DNA from 3 places in the Leclercia adecarboxylata genome. Region 1 is predicted to be linked to each of the others. Evidence: predicted binding sites of a transcription regulator. Region 1 holds the regulator's gene; each other region holds the start of a gene.
The links. The regulator sigma-54, encoded in region 1, starts transcription at its own class of promoters, with help from an activator protein. The targets are predictions, from matches to a motif close to GTTGGCACANNTTTCGCTNT.
Positions count from the first base shown of each region.

Region 1 (4,783 bases):
ATGCAGGATAACGGTAAGCCGGTGAAAGGCCACGCTTCCCAGATGCACTACGAGCTGGCGAAAGATTTTGTGATTCTTACCGGTAATGCGTACCTGGAGCAGCTCGACAGCAACATCACGGGCGACAAGATCACTTACCTGGTTAAAGAACAAAAAATGCAGGCCTTCAGTGAAAAAGGCAAACGCGTGACTACCGTACTGGTTCCATCGCAGCTGCAGGACAAAAACAGCACTCAGGCCCCGGCACAGAAAAAGAGTAACTAATTCGTTATGGCAACATTAACTGCAAAGAATCTCGCCAAAGCCTATAAGGGCCGCCGCGTAGTGGAAGATGTCAGTTTGACCGTTAACTCCGGCGAGATTGTCGGCCTGTTGGGTCCTAACGGTGCGGGTAAAACCACCACGTTTTACATGGTTGTGGGCATTGTGCCGCGCGATGCGGGTAACATCATCATTGATGATGAAGATATCAGCCTGCTGCCCCTGCACGCGCGTGCGCGTCGCGGCATCGGCTATCTGCCGCAGGAAGCCTCGATTTTTCGCCGTCTGAGCGTTTACGACAACCTGATGGCCGTACTGCAGATCCGCGATGATTTGACCTCTGAGCAGCGTCAGGATCGCGCCAACGAGCTGATGGAAGAGTTCCATATTGAGCACCTGCGCGACAGCCTGGGTCAGGCGCTTTCCGGTGGTGAACGCCGCCGTGTGGAAATTGCCCGCGCGCTGGCAGCCAATCCGAAATTTATTCTGCTCGATGAACCTTTTGCCGGTGTAGACCCGATTTCGGTTATTGATATCAAACGTATTATTGAGCATCTGCGGGACAGTGGTCTTGGCGTTCTTATCACCGACCACAACGTGCGCGAAACGCTGGCGGTGTGTGAGCGTGCTTATATCGTCAGCCAGGGCCATCTTATCGCCCACGGTACCCCGCAGCAGATCCTCGAAGACGATCATGTTAAGCGCGTGTACCTTGGGGAAGACTTCAGACTCTGATAGGGTAGAAGCTAAGTCTCGCGTAAACGGAGAAAAATGCTCTGAACATGAAGCAAGGTTTGCAATTAAGGCTCAGCCAACAGCTGGCCATGACGCCGCAGTTACAACAGGCCATTCGTCTGTTGCAGCTGTCGACGCTGGAACTTCAGCAGGAGCTCCAGCAAGCGCTGGACAGTAACCCCCTCCTCGAGCAAACCGATCTTCACGACGAGGTAGAAACTCAGCAAACCCAGGATAACGAAACCCTCGACACGGTTGATGCGTTAGAGCAGAAAGAGATGCCTGACGAACTCCCGCTCGATGCCAGCTGGGATGAGATCTACACCGCCGGAACCCCATCCGGCACGCGGGCAGACTATCAGGATGACGAGTTACCGGTGTATCAGGGTGAAACCACCCAGTCGCTGCAGGATTACCTGATGTGGCAGGTGGAGCTGACGCCGTTTTCCGATACCGATCGTGCCATCGCCACCTCCATTGTGGATGCCGTCGATGAGACCGGCTATTTGACCGTGTCGCTGGACGATATCCTGGAGAGCATCGGCGACGATGATATTGAGATTGAAGAGGTCGAAGCGGTTCTGAAACGCGTGCAGCGTTTTGACCCGATCGGCGTCGCCGCGCGCGATTTGCGCGATTGTCTGCTGATTCAGCTTTCGCAGTTTGTGAAAGAGACCCCGTGGCTGGAAGAGGCCCGGCTTATCATCAGCGAACATCTGGATCTGCTGGCCAACCACGACTTCCGTTCACTGATGCGTGTGACGCGACTGAAAGAAGAGGTGCTGAAAGAAGCGGTCAATCTGATTCAGTCGCTGGATCCGCGCCCGGGGCAGTCCATCCAGACCAGCGAGCCCGAGTATGTCATTCCTGATGTGCTGGTGCGTAAGCATAACGGTCTGTGGACCGTGGAGCTGAATTCCGACAGCATCCCCCGCCTGCAAATTAATCAGCAGTACGCCTCAATGTGCACCAGCTCCCGCAACGACTCGGATAACCAGTTTATCCGCAGCAATCTGCAGGAGGCACGCTGGCTGATCAAAAGCCTGGAGAGCCGCAATGATACCCTGCTGCGCGTCAGCCGCTGCATCGTCGAGCAGCAGCAGGCGTTTTTTGAGCAGGGTGAAGAGTTTATGAAGCCGATGGTGCTGGCCGATATTGCCCAGGCCGTCGAGATGCACGAATCGACAATTTCACGCGTGACGACGCAGAAGTATCTTCACAGCCCGCGCGGTATTTTTGAGCTTAAGTATTTTTTCTCCAGCCATGTCAACACCGAAGGCGGCGGCGAAGCCTCGTCGACGGCGATCCGGGCGCTGGTGAAAAAGTTAATCGCCGCGGAAAACCCCGCGAAACCACTGAGTGACAGTAAGTTGACCACCATGCTGTCCGAACAAGGTATCATGGTGGCACGCCGCACTGTTGCGAAGTATCGAGAGTCTTTATCCATTCCGCCGTCAAACCAGCGTAAACAACTGGTCTGACACAACCGATAAGGAAGACACTATGCAGCTCAACATCACTGGACATAACGTCGAGATCACTGAGGCCCTGCGCGATTTTGTGAATACTAAATTCGCCAAGCTCGAGCAGTATTTTGAGAGGATCAACCAGGTCTACGTTGTGTTAAAAGTGGAAAAAGTGACTCATATCTCGGATGCTACCCTGCACGTCAACGGGGGCGAAATCCATGCCAGTGCGGAAGGGCAGGACATGTACGCGGCTATCGACGGCTTGATCGACAAGCTGGCACGACAGCTAAACAAACATAAAGATAAACTGAAACAACACTAATTGTCCGGGCAGTTAACGGGTGCAGGTCGGCCTGTTGTGAAACACAACGGGCCCTTTGTACAGTTAGCGCTTAGGTGAAATTATGATGAATAACGATTCCACTCTACAACTGAGCAGTGTCCTTAATCAGGAATGTACCCGCAGTGCCGTTCACTGCCAGAGCAAAAAACGTGCGCTGGAGATCATCAGTGAACTGGCCGCAAAACAGCTGAGCCTGCCGCCACAAGTGGTCTTTGAAGCGATCCTGACCCGTGAGAAAATGGGCAGTACCGGCATCGGCAACGGCATCGCCATTCCCCATGGCAAACTGGAAGAGGATACTCTGCGTGCTGTAGGGGTGTTTGTTCAACTGGAAACACCTATCGCCTTTGATGCCATTGATAACCAGCCTGTCGATCTGCTGTTTGCCCTGCTGGTGCCAGCCGATCAGACTAAAACGCATCTGCATACGCTTTCGCTGGTGGCCAAACGTCTGGCGGATAAAACCATCTGTCGCCGTTTGCGTGCGGCGCAGAGCGACGAAGAGCTCTATCAAATTATTACGGAAACGGAAGGCAATCAGGATGATGCGTAATCGGGTGATGGCTTTGACATCTGTAGTCCTGAGGAGAAACGGTACATGGTGCTGATGATCGTCAGCGGGCGTTCGGGGTCCGGAAAATCGGTCGCCCTGCGCGCGCTGGAAGATATGGGCTTTTACTGCGTGGATAACCTGCCGGTGGTGCTGCTGCCCGACCTGGCGCGTTCGCTGGCGGATCGGCAGATTTCTGCCGCGGTCAGCATCGACGTTCGTAATATGCCTGAATCGCCGGAGATCTTTGAGCAGGCGATGAGCAGCTTGCCGGAAGCATTTTCACCTCAGCTTCTGTTCCTTGACGCCGATCGCAACACGCTGATCCGTCGCTACAGCGATACCCGCCGCCTGCATCCGCTCTCCAGCAAAAACCTGTCGCTGGAAAGCGCTATCGACCAGGAGAGCGATTTGCTGGAGCCGCTGCGCTCCCGCGCCGATCTGATCGTCGACACCTCTGAAATGTCGGTCCATGAACTGGCGGAGATGCTGCGTACCCGTCTGCTGGGCAAACGCGAACGCGAACTGACGATGGTCTTTGAATCGTTCGGCTTTAAGCACGGCATTCCAATCGATGCAGACTACGTGTTCGACGTGCGCTTCTTACCGAACCCGCACTGGGATCCGAAGCTGCGTCCGATGACCGGCCTCGATAAGCCCGTCGCCGCGTTCCTTGACAGACATACGGAAGTGCATAACTTTATCTATCAGACGCGCAGCTATCTTGAACTCTGGTTGCCAATGCTCGAGACAAACAATCGCAGCTACTTAACGGTGGCGATTGGCTGTACCGGGGGCAAACACCGTTCGGTCTATATTGCTGAGCAACTGGCTGACTATTTCCGCTCGCGCGGTAAAAACGTGCAGTCCCGTCATCGTACGCTGGAAAAACGTAAAACATGACCGTAAAGCAGACCGTTGAAATCACCAACAAGCTGGGCATGCACGCACGCCCGGCGATGAAGTTATTTGAACTGATGCAGGGGTTTGACGCGGAAGTTCTGCTGCGTAATGACGAAGGCACCGAAGCCGAAGCCAACAGCGTAATTGCTCTGCTGATGCTGGATTCGGCGAAGGGCCGTCAGATTGAAATCGAAGCCACCGGCCCGCAGGAAGTCGAGGCGCTGGCGGCGGTGATTGCGTTGTTTAACGCCGGATTTGATGAAGATTAATGCAGCTTATTAGCCTGCATAAAGCCTTCGCCACCCAGCTGGCGCATCTGGCGCAGGATCCACGCCTGACGGCTGCGTACATAGCCTGATGGCGCGCTGGCCTTAAAGCGGATCGGATTCGGTAACACAGCCGCCAGCAGCGCGGCCTCCGACGCCGTCAGACGGCTGGCTGGTTTGTTGAAATAGCGCTGCGACGCGGCTTCAACGCCAAACACACCCTCGCCAAACTCCGCGATATTCAGATAGACCGTCA
Region 1 covers NZ_CP040889.1:1,523,036-1,527,818, forward strand. The annotation lists gene lptA (lipopolysaccharide ABC transporter substrate-binding protein LptA) at 1-264, shown strand, start outside; gene lptB (LPS export ABC transporter ATP-binding protein) at 271-996, shown strand; gene rpoN (RNA polymerase factor sigma-54) at 1,044-2,477, shown strand; gene hpf (ribosome hibernation promoting factor) at 2,500-2,787, shown strand; gene ptsN (PTS IIA-like nitrogen regulatory protein PtsN) at 2,870-3,361, shown strand; gene rapZ (RNase adapter RapZ) at 3,407-4,261, shown strand; gene npr (PTS phosphocarrier protein NPr) at 4,258-4,530, shown strand; gene mtgA (monofunctional biosynthetic peptidoglycan transglycosylase) at 4,527-4,783, opposite strand, start outside.

Region 2 (4,783 bases), 1.7 Mb from region 1:
GGATGTTCAACATCGTCGAGCGCGGCAGTGCGGCCTATAGCCGGATCCGCGCCATGCTCGCCGAAGCGCCGGTGGTCAACGATGGCAGCGAGCCTGTGCCGGATGGGCGCGGCGAGCTGAAATTCTCCGTACGGGCCTTTGCCTACCCCCATACGGAAAAAACGACGCTCGAAAATGTCCATTTCACGCTGCAGCCGGGGCAAATGCTGGGCATTTGCGGCCCGACCGGGGCGGGGAAAAGTACCGTGCTCTCGCTGATCCAGCGCCACTTCGATATTGACCAGGGCGAGATCCGCTTCCACGACATCCCGCTGACGCAACTGCAGCTGGATAGCTGGCGCAGCCGCCTGGCGGTCGTCAGCCAGACGCCGTTCCTCTTCTCCGATAGCGTCGCCAACAATATCGCCCTCGGTTGCCCGCATGCGACCCAGGAAGAGATTGAGCACGTCGCCCGTCTCGCCAGCGTTCATGACGACATCCTGCGCCTGCCGCAGGGGTACGAAACCGAAGTGGGCGAACGCGGCGTAATGCTCTCGGGAGGGCAAAAACAGCGCATTTCCATCGCCCGCGCGCTGCTGCTGAATGCCGAGGTTCTGATCCTCGACGATGCCCTTTCTGCGGTCGATGGCCGCACCGAACACCAGATCCTGCACAACCTGCGCCAGTGGGGAGAAGGGCGCACGGTGATCATCAGCGCCCATCGTCTGTCGGCTCTGACCGAGGCGAGCGAAATTCTGGTGATGCAGCACGGGCATATTGCCCAGCGCGGCCAGCATGAACAGCTGGCGGAACAGCCGGGCTGGTATCGCGATATGTATCGTTATCAACAACTGGAAGCGGCACTGGATGACGTGCCGGAAACCGACGAGGAGGCCGCCGATGCGTAGTTTTTCCCAGCTGTGGCCCACCCTTAAGCGCCTGCTGGCGTATGGTTCGCCGTGGCGCAAGCCGCTGTCGCTGGCTGTCGTGCTGCTGTGGATTGCGGCGATTGCCGAAGTAACCGGCCCGCTGCTGATCAGCTATTTCATCGACAACATGGTGGCAAAAAATTATCTCCCGCTCGGTTTAGTCACCGGGCTGGCGGTGGCCTACGTTGGCCTGCAGCTGCTGGCGGCCGGGCTGCACTATGCCCAGTCGCTGCTGTTTAACCAGGCTGCCGTCGGGGTGGTGCAGCAGCTGCGTACCGACGTGATGGATGCCGCCCTGCGCCAGCCCCTGAGCGCGTTTGATACCCAGCCAGTCGGGCAGATCATCTCCCGCGTCACCAACGATACGGAAGTGATCCGCGACCTGTATGTCACCGTGGTGGCTACGGTACTGCGCAGCGCCGCCCTGGTGGGCGCGATGTTGGTGGCGATGTTCAGCCTCGAATGGCGCATGGCGCTGGTGGCGATGGCGATTTTCCCGGCGGTAATGATTGTGATGATCATCTACCAGCGCTACAGCACGCCGATTGTGCGTCGCGTGCGGGCCTATCTGGCGGATATCAACGATGGCTTTAACGAGGTCATCAACGGCATGAGCGTTATCCAGCAGTTCCGCCAGCAGGCGCGTTTTGGCGAGCGGATGGGCGAAGCCAGCCGCTCCCACTATATGGCCCGCATGCAGACCCTGCGTCTGGACGGTTTCCTGCTGCGCCCGCTGTTAAGCCTGTTCTCGGCGCTGGTGCTGTGCGGGCTGCTGATGCAGTTTGGCTTTGCCGCCGGTGGCACCATCGAAGTCGGGGTGCTGTATGCCTTTATCAGCTATCTCGGGCGTCTTAACGAGCCGCTGATCGAACTCACCACCCAGCAGTCGATGCTGCAACAGGCGGTGGTGGCCGGTGAGCGCGTCTTTGAGCTGATGGATCGCCCGCGCCAGGCGTATGGCGATGACGAGTGCGAACTGCAAAGCGGGACAATTGATTTTGACAACGTCTCCTTTGCCTATCGCGACGATCGGCTGGTGCTGCAGGATATCAACCTGACGGTGCCGTCCCGCAGCTTTGTGGCGCTGGTGGGGCATACCGGCAGCGGTAAAAGCACCCTCGCCAGCCTGCTGATGGGCTACTACCCGCTCACCGAAGGGGAAATCCGCCTTGACGGACGTCCGCTGTCGAGCCTGAGCCACAGCGTACTGCGTAAAGGGGTAGCGATGGTGCAGCAGGATCCGGTGGTGCTGGCTGATACCTTCTTTGCCAACGTGACGCTGGGCCGACCGTTCAGCGAGGAGCAGGTCTGGGACGTACTGGAGAAAGTGCAGCTGGCGGAGCTGGCGCGCGGTCTGCACGACGGCATTCATACACGGCTCGGCGAGCAGGGGAATAACCTGTCTGTCGGGCAAAAGCAGCTGCTGGCGCTGGCCCGGGTGCTGATTGATACCCCGCAGGTGTTGATTCTGGATGAAGCTACCGCCAGCATCGATTCCGGTACCGAGCAGGCTATCCAGCAGGCGCTGGCCGCGGTACGCGAACACACCACCCTGGTGGTGATTGCCCACCGTCTTTCGACCATCGTAGAGGCGGATACCATTCTGGTGCTTCATCGCGGCCAGGCGGTTGAGCGCGGCACCCATAAGCAACTGCTTGAAGCAAAAGGGCGTTACTGGCAAATGTATCAGCTGCAGCTGGCCGGGGAAGAGCTGGCCGCCAGCGCCCGTGAGGAATCTCTCAGCGCCTGATGCACTAAAATTAAGCAACCAGCCAGCCGCTGAATCGGTTGGTGCAAAAATGAAACGCACCTTGCACTGTCATGGTGCGTTTTTTTTCGTCACGCCTTCGCCGTGCCTCGTATTCCCTCTCTTTTCACTTTTGGCACACCCCTTGCAATACCTCTTTCGTTGGCTCGCCAAAACCGAATTCTGACTGGAGGGATATATGAAGCTGGTTACCGTGGTAATCAAACCATTCAAACTCGAAGACGTGCGCGAAGCACTCTCTTCAATGGGTATTCAGGGGCTGACCGTTACCGAAGTGAAAGGCTTCGGTCGTCAGAAGGGGCATGCAGAGCTTTACCGTGGTGCGGAATACAGCGTCAACTTCCTGCCAAAAGTGAAGATTGACGTAGCGATTGCCGACGATCAGCTGGATGAAGTCATCGACGTAATTAGCAAAGCAGCCTACACCGGCAAAATTGGCGACGGCAAAATTTTCGTTGCTGAGCTGCAACGCGTTATTCGCATTCGTACAGGCGAAGCCGACGAAGCGGCACTGTAAAACAGCAGGCACACAGTGATAGGGATCGAGAAAATGAACACAACAACACTTAAAGCAGGTCTGGGGTCTCTGGCGCTGTTGCCGGGCCTGGCAATGGCTGCACCCGCGGTAGCAGACAAAGCCGATAACGCCTTTATGATGATTTGCACCGCGCTGGTGCTCTTTATGACCATTCCGGGGATCGCGCTGTTTTACGGCGGCTTGATCCGCGGCAAAAACGTCCTCTCCATGCTCACTCAGGTAACGGTGACCTTTGCGCTGGTTTGCGTGCTGTGGGTGGTCTACGGCTATTCGCTGGCCTTCGGGGAGGGCAACGCCTTCTTCGGCAGCTTTAACTGGGCAATGCTGAAAAATATCGAACTGACCGCGGTGATGGGCAGCTTCTATCAGTACATCCACGTGGCGTTCCAGGGTTCGTTCGCCTGTATCACCGTGGGGCTGATTGTCGGGGCGCTGGCGGAACGTATCCGCTTCTCCGCCGTATTAATCTTCGTGGTGGTGTGGCTGACCCTCTCCTACGTGCCGGTGGCGCATATGGTCTGGGGCGGCGGTCTGCTGGCTTCTCATGGCGCGCTGGACTTTGCGGGCGGTACCGTTGTGCATATCAACGCCGCGGTAGCTGGGCTTGTCGGTGCTTACCTGATTGGCAAACGCGTCGGTTTTGGCAAAGAAGCGTTCAAACCGCACAACCTGCCGATGGTCTTTACCGGTACGGCGATCCTCTACTTTGGCTGGTTTGGCTTCAACGCCGGTTCAGCCAGTGCGGCAAACGAAATCGCGGCCCTGGCCTTCGTGAACACCGTTGTCGCGACGGCGGGAGCCATCCTCTCCTGGATCTTTGGCGAGTGGGCGGTACGCGGTAAGCCTTCTCTGCTGGGCGCCTGTTCCGGTGCGATTGCCGGTCTGGTAGGTATTACCCCTGCCTGTGGTTTTGTTGGTGTCGGTGGCGCGCTGATCGTCGGTATCGTGGCGGGTCTGGCCGGTCTGTGGGGCGTGACGGCGCTGAAACGTGTTCTGCGTGTGGATGACCCTTGTGACGTGTTTGGCGTCCACGGCGTGTGCGGTATTGTCGGCTGCATCATGACCGGCATCTTCGCTTCAACCTCTCTGGGCGGCGTAGGCTACGCAGAAGGCGTGACCATGGGCCATCAGGTTCTGGTGCAGTTGGAAAGTATCGCCATCACGGTAGTCTGGTCGGGCGTGGTTGCCTTTATCGGCTACAAGCTGGCGGACATGACGGTTGGGCTGCGCGTACCGGAAGAGCAGGAGCGCGAAGGTCTGGACGTCAACAGCCACGGCGAGAATGCGTATAACGCGTGATTCGAGAGTCTTGCCCGGTGGCGCTACGCTTACCGGGCCTACAAGAGAGAGTACCGTAGGCCGGGTAAGGCGAAGCCGCCACCCGGCTTTTTACATTATCCCCGATTACGCATCACCCCTTCCTGCACGGTGGATGCCACCAGCACGCCATCCTGGGTATAGAATTCACCGCGCACAAACCCGCGAGCGCTGGATGCCGAAGTGCTCTCCACGCTGTAGAGCAGCCACTCATTCATATTGAACGGACGGTGGAACCACATCGAATGGTCG
Region 2 covers NZ_CP040889.1:3,175,909-3,180,691, forward strand. The annotation lists gene FHN83_RS16910 (SmdA family multidrug ABC transporter permease/ATP-binding protein) at 1-887, shown strand, start outside; gene FHN83_RS16915 (SmdB family multidrug efflux ABC transporter permease/ATP-binding protein) at 880-2,658, shown strand; gene glnK (P-II family nitrogen regulator) at 2,855-3,193, shown strand; gene amtB (ammonium transporter AmtB) at 3,227-4,513, shown strand; gene tesB (acyl-CoA thioesterase II) at 4,609-4,783, opposite strand, start outside.
Region 2: a site for sigma-54 is predicted at 2,788-2,807, ahead of glnK (P-II family nitrogen regulator). Genes of this name have one in related genera too.

Region 3 (4,783 bases), 1.4 Mb from region 1:
ACTTTATTGATAAAGAGCTGTCGACGCTCGACGCACAAAATTAATATTCATGCGGCGCCATCGGGCGCCGCGTTATTATTAATGGCAGCAGATTTTACTTTCGTGGGTGGAAAAGCCCGCATCCAGCGGAATAAATTTCCCGCGCTGCCAGAAATGCCACCCACTCCCCCCACTCCCCTTGCGCTGGCGCAGTTATCGCGTTCGGACTTCATCGCCGCCGCGCCTGATTTAACTCGTAAAAATAACTTTACAGACATTGTAACGTCGGTTTGACGAACCTGAGCTTTTCCCTTACTCTGCGCCGCAGATTTTGTCGTCGTGACGTTGGGTTTTAGAGGAAAACGTGAAGAACAGAACGCTGGGTAGTATTTTTATCGTCGCCGGAACGACGATTGGAGCCGGGATGCTGGCGATGCCGCTGGCTGCTGCGGGCGTCGGATTTGGCGTTACGCTGGTGTTACTGGGCGTACTATGGGCGCTGATGTGTTATACCGCCCTGCTGCTGCTTGAGGTGTATCAGCACGTTCCCGCCGATACCGGGCTGGGGTCGCTGGCCGGGCGTTATCTGGGGCGATTCGGCCAGTGGATCACTGGCTTCAGCATGATGTTCCTGATGTATGCCCTCACCGCGGCCTATATCAGCGGAGCCGGGGAGCTGATCGCCTCCAGCGTCAACGACTGGTTCAACGCCGATATCTCCCCTACTACTGGCGTGATCTTCTTTACCCTGATTGGCGGGGGCGTGGTCTGCGTCGGCACCTCGCTGGTGGATCTGTTTAACCGCTTCCTGTTCTCGGCAAAAATTATTTTCCTCGTGGTGATGCTGGCGCTGCTTGCGCCGCACATTCATAAGGTCAACTTACTGACGCTGCCGCTGGAGAAAGGGTTAGCGCTATCGGCCATCCCGGTGATTTTTACCTCGTTTGGTTTCCACGGTAGCGTGCCGAGCATCGTCAGCTATATGAACGGCAACGTGCGTAAGCTGCGCTGGATCTTTATTACCGGCAGCGCCATTCCGCTGGTGGCCTACATCTTCTGGCAGATGGTGACGCTCGGCAGCATTAACTCGTCGAGCTTTATGGGGATGCTGGCCAGCCACAGCGGGCTTAACGGGCTGCTGCAGGCCCTGCGTGAAGTGGTTGCGTCGCCGCACGTTGAGCTGGCGGTGCATCTGTTTGCCGACCTCGCGCTGGCGACCTCTTTCCTCGGCGTGGCGCTGGGTCTGTTTGATTATCTGGCAGATCTGTTCCAGCGCAGCCGGACGGTGAGCGGACGCATCCAGACCGGGGCGATCACCTTCCTGCCGCCGCTGGCCTTTGCTCTGTTCTATCCACGCGGGTTTGTGATGGCGTTGGGCTATGCGGGGGTTGCGCTGGCGGTACTGGCACTGCTGTTGCCATCGCTGCTGGTCTGGCAAAGCCGTAAACACCACCCTGACGGCGACTACCGGGTGCCTGGCGGTAAGCCTGCGCTCTGTCTGGTCTTTGCCTGCGGGATCGTGATAATCCTCGTGCAGTTCGGAATTGCGGCGGGTCTGTTGCCGGAAGTGGGATAAAGCGCATTAATGTCCGGCGGCGCTTCGCTTGCGCGGGCCTACGAAGGGTTTTGTAGGCCGGGTAAGCGAAGCGCCACCCGGCAGAAATGGGCGCTGTTAATGCAGACAGCAGTTCTTGAATTTTTTGCCGCTGCCGCACGGACAAGGGTCGTTACGCCCTACTTTGGTGCCGTTGATCACCGGCTGCTGAGCGACCGGCTCTTGCGGGTTGGCAATCCAGTAGTTATAGAGGCGCAGCGCTGCCGGGCGAATGCCCTCAATGCTCTGCTGGAACTCCTCTTCGGTTAAGGTATCCAGACGATCAAAGTTCTCTTCGGAACCGTGCAGCGCAATCAGATCCAGATCGGCGCGCAGGGACTCCGGCAGGGACGACCAGTCGGTCAGCGCCACGCCGCGCATATAGCCGAAGCACCACTCTTCCACCACGGTATAGGTTTGCCCCTCGACATCGTTCATGCCGAACATCGGTTCAAACTGATCCGGGTAGTCGCTCAGGCGCTCGGCGATATCGTTCATATGCTTGAAGCAGAGATCGATAAAGCGGTTCATCTCGCGATCGTTCTTCCAGCGCGGAATGTTTTTCTCCCCGCCCCATACCGCCACCAGCCAGCGATCCGGCTCAACCACCATCGGGCCAGACAGTACCGCGGTCAGCATGCCGTCGAGTTCTGAGACGTCCATAACGGACTCGTCGTCATGACCGTAGGTCATTAAGGTCTCTTCCAGCCACTCCATTTCGGTTTCGTTTAACGGGCCTTGGGTCATGGTGCTTCTCCTGCAGAATAGATTTGCGTGCAGGGTAACACAGAAACCGCGCCTCCCCCTGCTAATTGCGCGGGCTATGCTGGTGCAAAATGGCGCAAATCGTGACCGTTGCACAACTTATGTGCTTTGTTGTTAATGAGATGTGATCCCCGCTGTAATTTCACTTCGTGCCGCCGGGTGGCTTAAAACGGCGCTCTATACTGAAAATTGTCGAAACATGGCAATAGCTGCCCGTTCTGGCAACCATTTTGCTTAACGTTGTTCTGTCGAGGAGATGCGTCAGAAAACCTCGCCTGTTTCTGCAGTTTGTCGTCCGTATAGTGCAGTCCGTTTAGTGCAATGCTTTTGGATTGGGTACGCCTCATGGCGTTCGACTACACAGGGTTCGTGCAAAAAACCACTCAGAAAAGGTACATAATAATGTCGCTGAAATTCATCAGAAGTCCTCTTTCTCTTGTAATGGCAGGCTGCCTGGTCACGGCGTTTTCCGCCCAGGCTGATATCGTGATTGGCGTGGCGGGTCCCTTTACCGGGCCGAACGCAACGTACGGGGATCAGTACTGGCACGGCGCAACGCAGGCTGCGGAAGACATCAACGCCGCGGGCGGCATTAATGGCGAGAAGATCAAACTGGTGCAGGGAGATGACGCCTGTGAACCGAAACAGGCCGTCTCGGTTGCCAACCGTCTGGTTGACCAGGATAAAGTCAAAGCCGTGGTCGGCCACTTTTGCTCCTCCTCCACCATGCCGGCCTCCGAGGTCTATAACGACGCGGGCGTGCTGGCGATCACCCCAGGCTCCACTAACCCGCAGATCACCGAGCGCGGCATGAGCGACATGTTCCGCATGTGCGGACGCGACGACCAGCAGGGCCAGGTCGCCAGCGATTTCATTATTGATAAGCTGAAAGCCAAACGGGTGGTGATCATCCACGACAAAGATACCTACGGCCAGGGTCTGGCGGATGCCACCAAAGCGGCGCTGGCGAAACGCGGCGTTAAGGACGTGATGTACGAAGGGCTGTCGCGCGGTGAGAAAGACTTTAACGCCCTGGTGACCAAAATTGGCGCCCAGAAGCCGGACGTGGTCTTCTTCGGCGGTTGTCACCCGGAAGCGGGTCCGCTGGTGCGTCAGATGCGTGAGCAGGGCGTGCAGGCGAAATTCTTCTCCGGAGACTGCATCGTCAACGAAGAGATGGTCACCGCCGCCGGTGGCGCGCAGTACACCAACGGCATCTACATGACCTTCGGCAAAGATCCACGCCTGATCCCGGAAGGCAAAGCGGTGATCGAGAAGTTCCGCGCCAGCAAGTTTGAGCCGGAAGGCTACACCCTCTACTCCTACGCCTCTATCCAGGCCATTGCTGCGGCCTTTAAAGCCGCCGGCGGCGCCGATCCGGCCAAAGCCAGCGAATGGCTGAAGGCCAATTCGGTGGATACCGTGATGGGCAAAAAATCCTGGGACAGCAAAGGTGACCTGAAAGTCTCCGACTACGTGGTGTACCAGTGGGACGACAAAGGTAAATATAAGGAAGTGCAGTAACCGGACGGAATCACGCTCAACGTCGGTATGGCGACATGCCGACGCACTATAACCAACGGGCCGCCTCCCCCGCGGCCTGAAACACGAGCGCGCGATGATGGAAACTTTCTTTCTGCAGCAGTTAATCAATGGCTTAACGCTGGGCTCCGTCTACGGATTGATAGCCATCGGCTACACCATGGTATACGGCATTATCGGCATGATTAACTTCGCCCACGGCGAAGTGTATATGATCTCCGCCTACCTCTGCGCTATCGGCCTGGCGCTCCTCTCCTTCTTCGGACTGGAATCTTTCCCGCTGCTGATCCTCGGCACGCTGGTCTTTACCATCGTGGTGACGGGGGTGTACGGCTGGACCATCGAGCGCATCGCCTATAAGCCACTGCGTAACTCCACGCGTCTGGCCCCGCTGATCTCCGCCATCGGCATGTCGCTGATCCTGCAAAACTACGCCCAGATCAGCCAGGGTCCGCGCCAGCAGGGGGTGCCTACCATGCTGGACGGCGTGCTGCGCTTCCACATTGGCGAAGGCTTTGTGCAGATCACCTACACCAAGGTCTTTATTCTTATCGCCTCGTTCACCGGCATGCTGGTGCTCACCTGGATAATCAGCAATACCCGTTTAGGGCGGATGTGCCGCGCGGTGCAGCAGGACCGCAAGATGGCGTCAATTCTGGGTATTAATACCGACCGGATCATCTCCCTGGTGTTTGTGATTGGCGCGGCGATGGCCGGACTGGCGGGGGTGCTGATCACCATGAACTACGGCACCTTTGATTTTTACGCCGGGTTTATCATCGGCATTAAGGCCTTTACCGCCGCCGTGCTCGGGGGGATCGGCTCCCTGCCGGGCGCCATGTTAGGGGGACTTATCCTTGGCATTGCCGAGGCGCAGTTCTCCGGGATGGTGAACTCCGATTA
Region 3 covers NZ_CP040889.1:120,741-125,523, forward strand. The annotation lists gene ftnA (non-heme ferritin) at 1-44, shown strand, start outside; gene FHN83_RS28380 (hypothetical protein) at 82-273, shown strand; gene tyrP (tyrosine transporter TyrP) at 344-1,555, shown strand; gene FHN83_RS02440 (YecA family protein) at 1,652-2,320, opposite strand; gene FHN83_RS02445 (branched-chain amino acid ABC transporter substrate-binding protein) at 2,741-3,862, shown strand; gene FHN83_RS02450 (ABC transporter permease subunit) at 3,960-4,783, shown strand, end outside.
Region 3: a site for sigma-54 is predicted at 2,556-2,575, ahead of FHN83_RS02445 (branched-chain amino acid ABC transporter substrate-binding protein). Genes of this name have one in related genera too.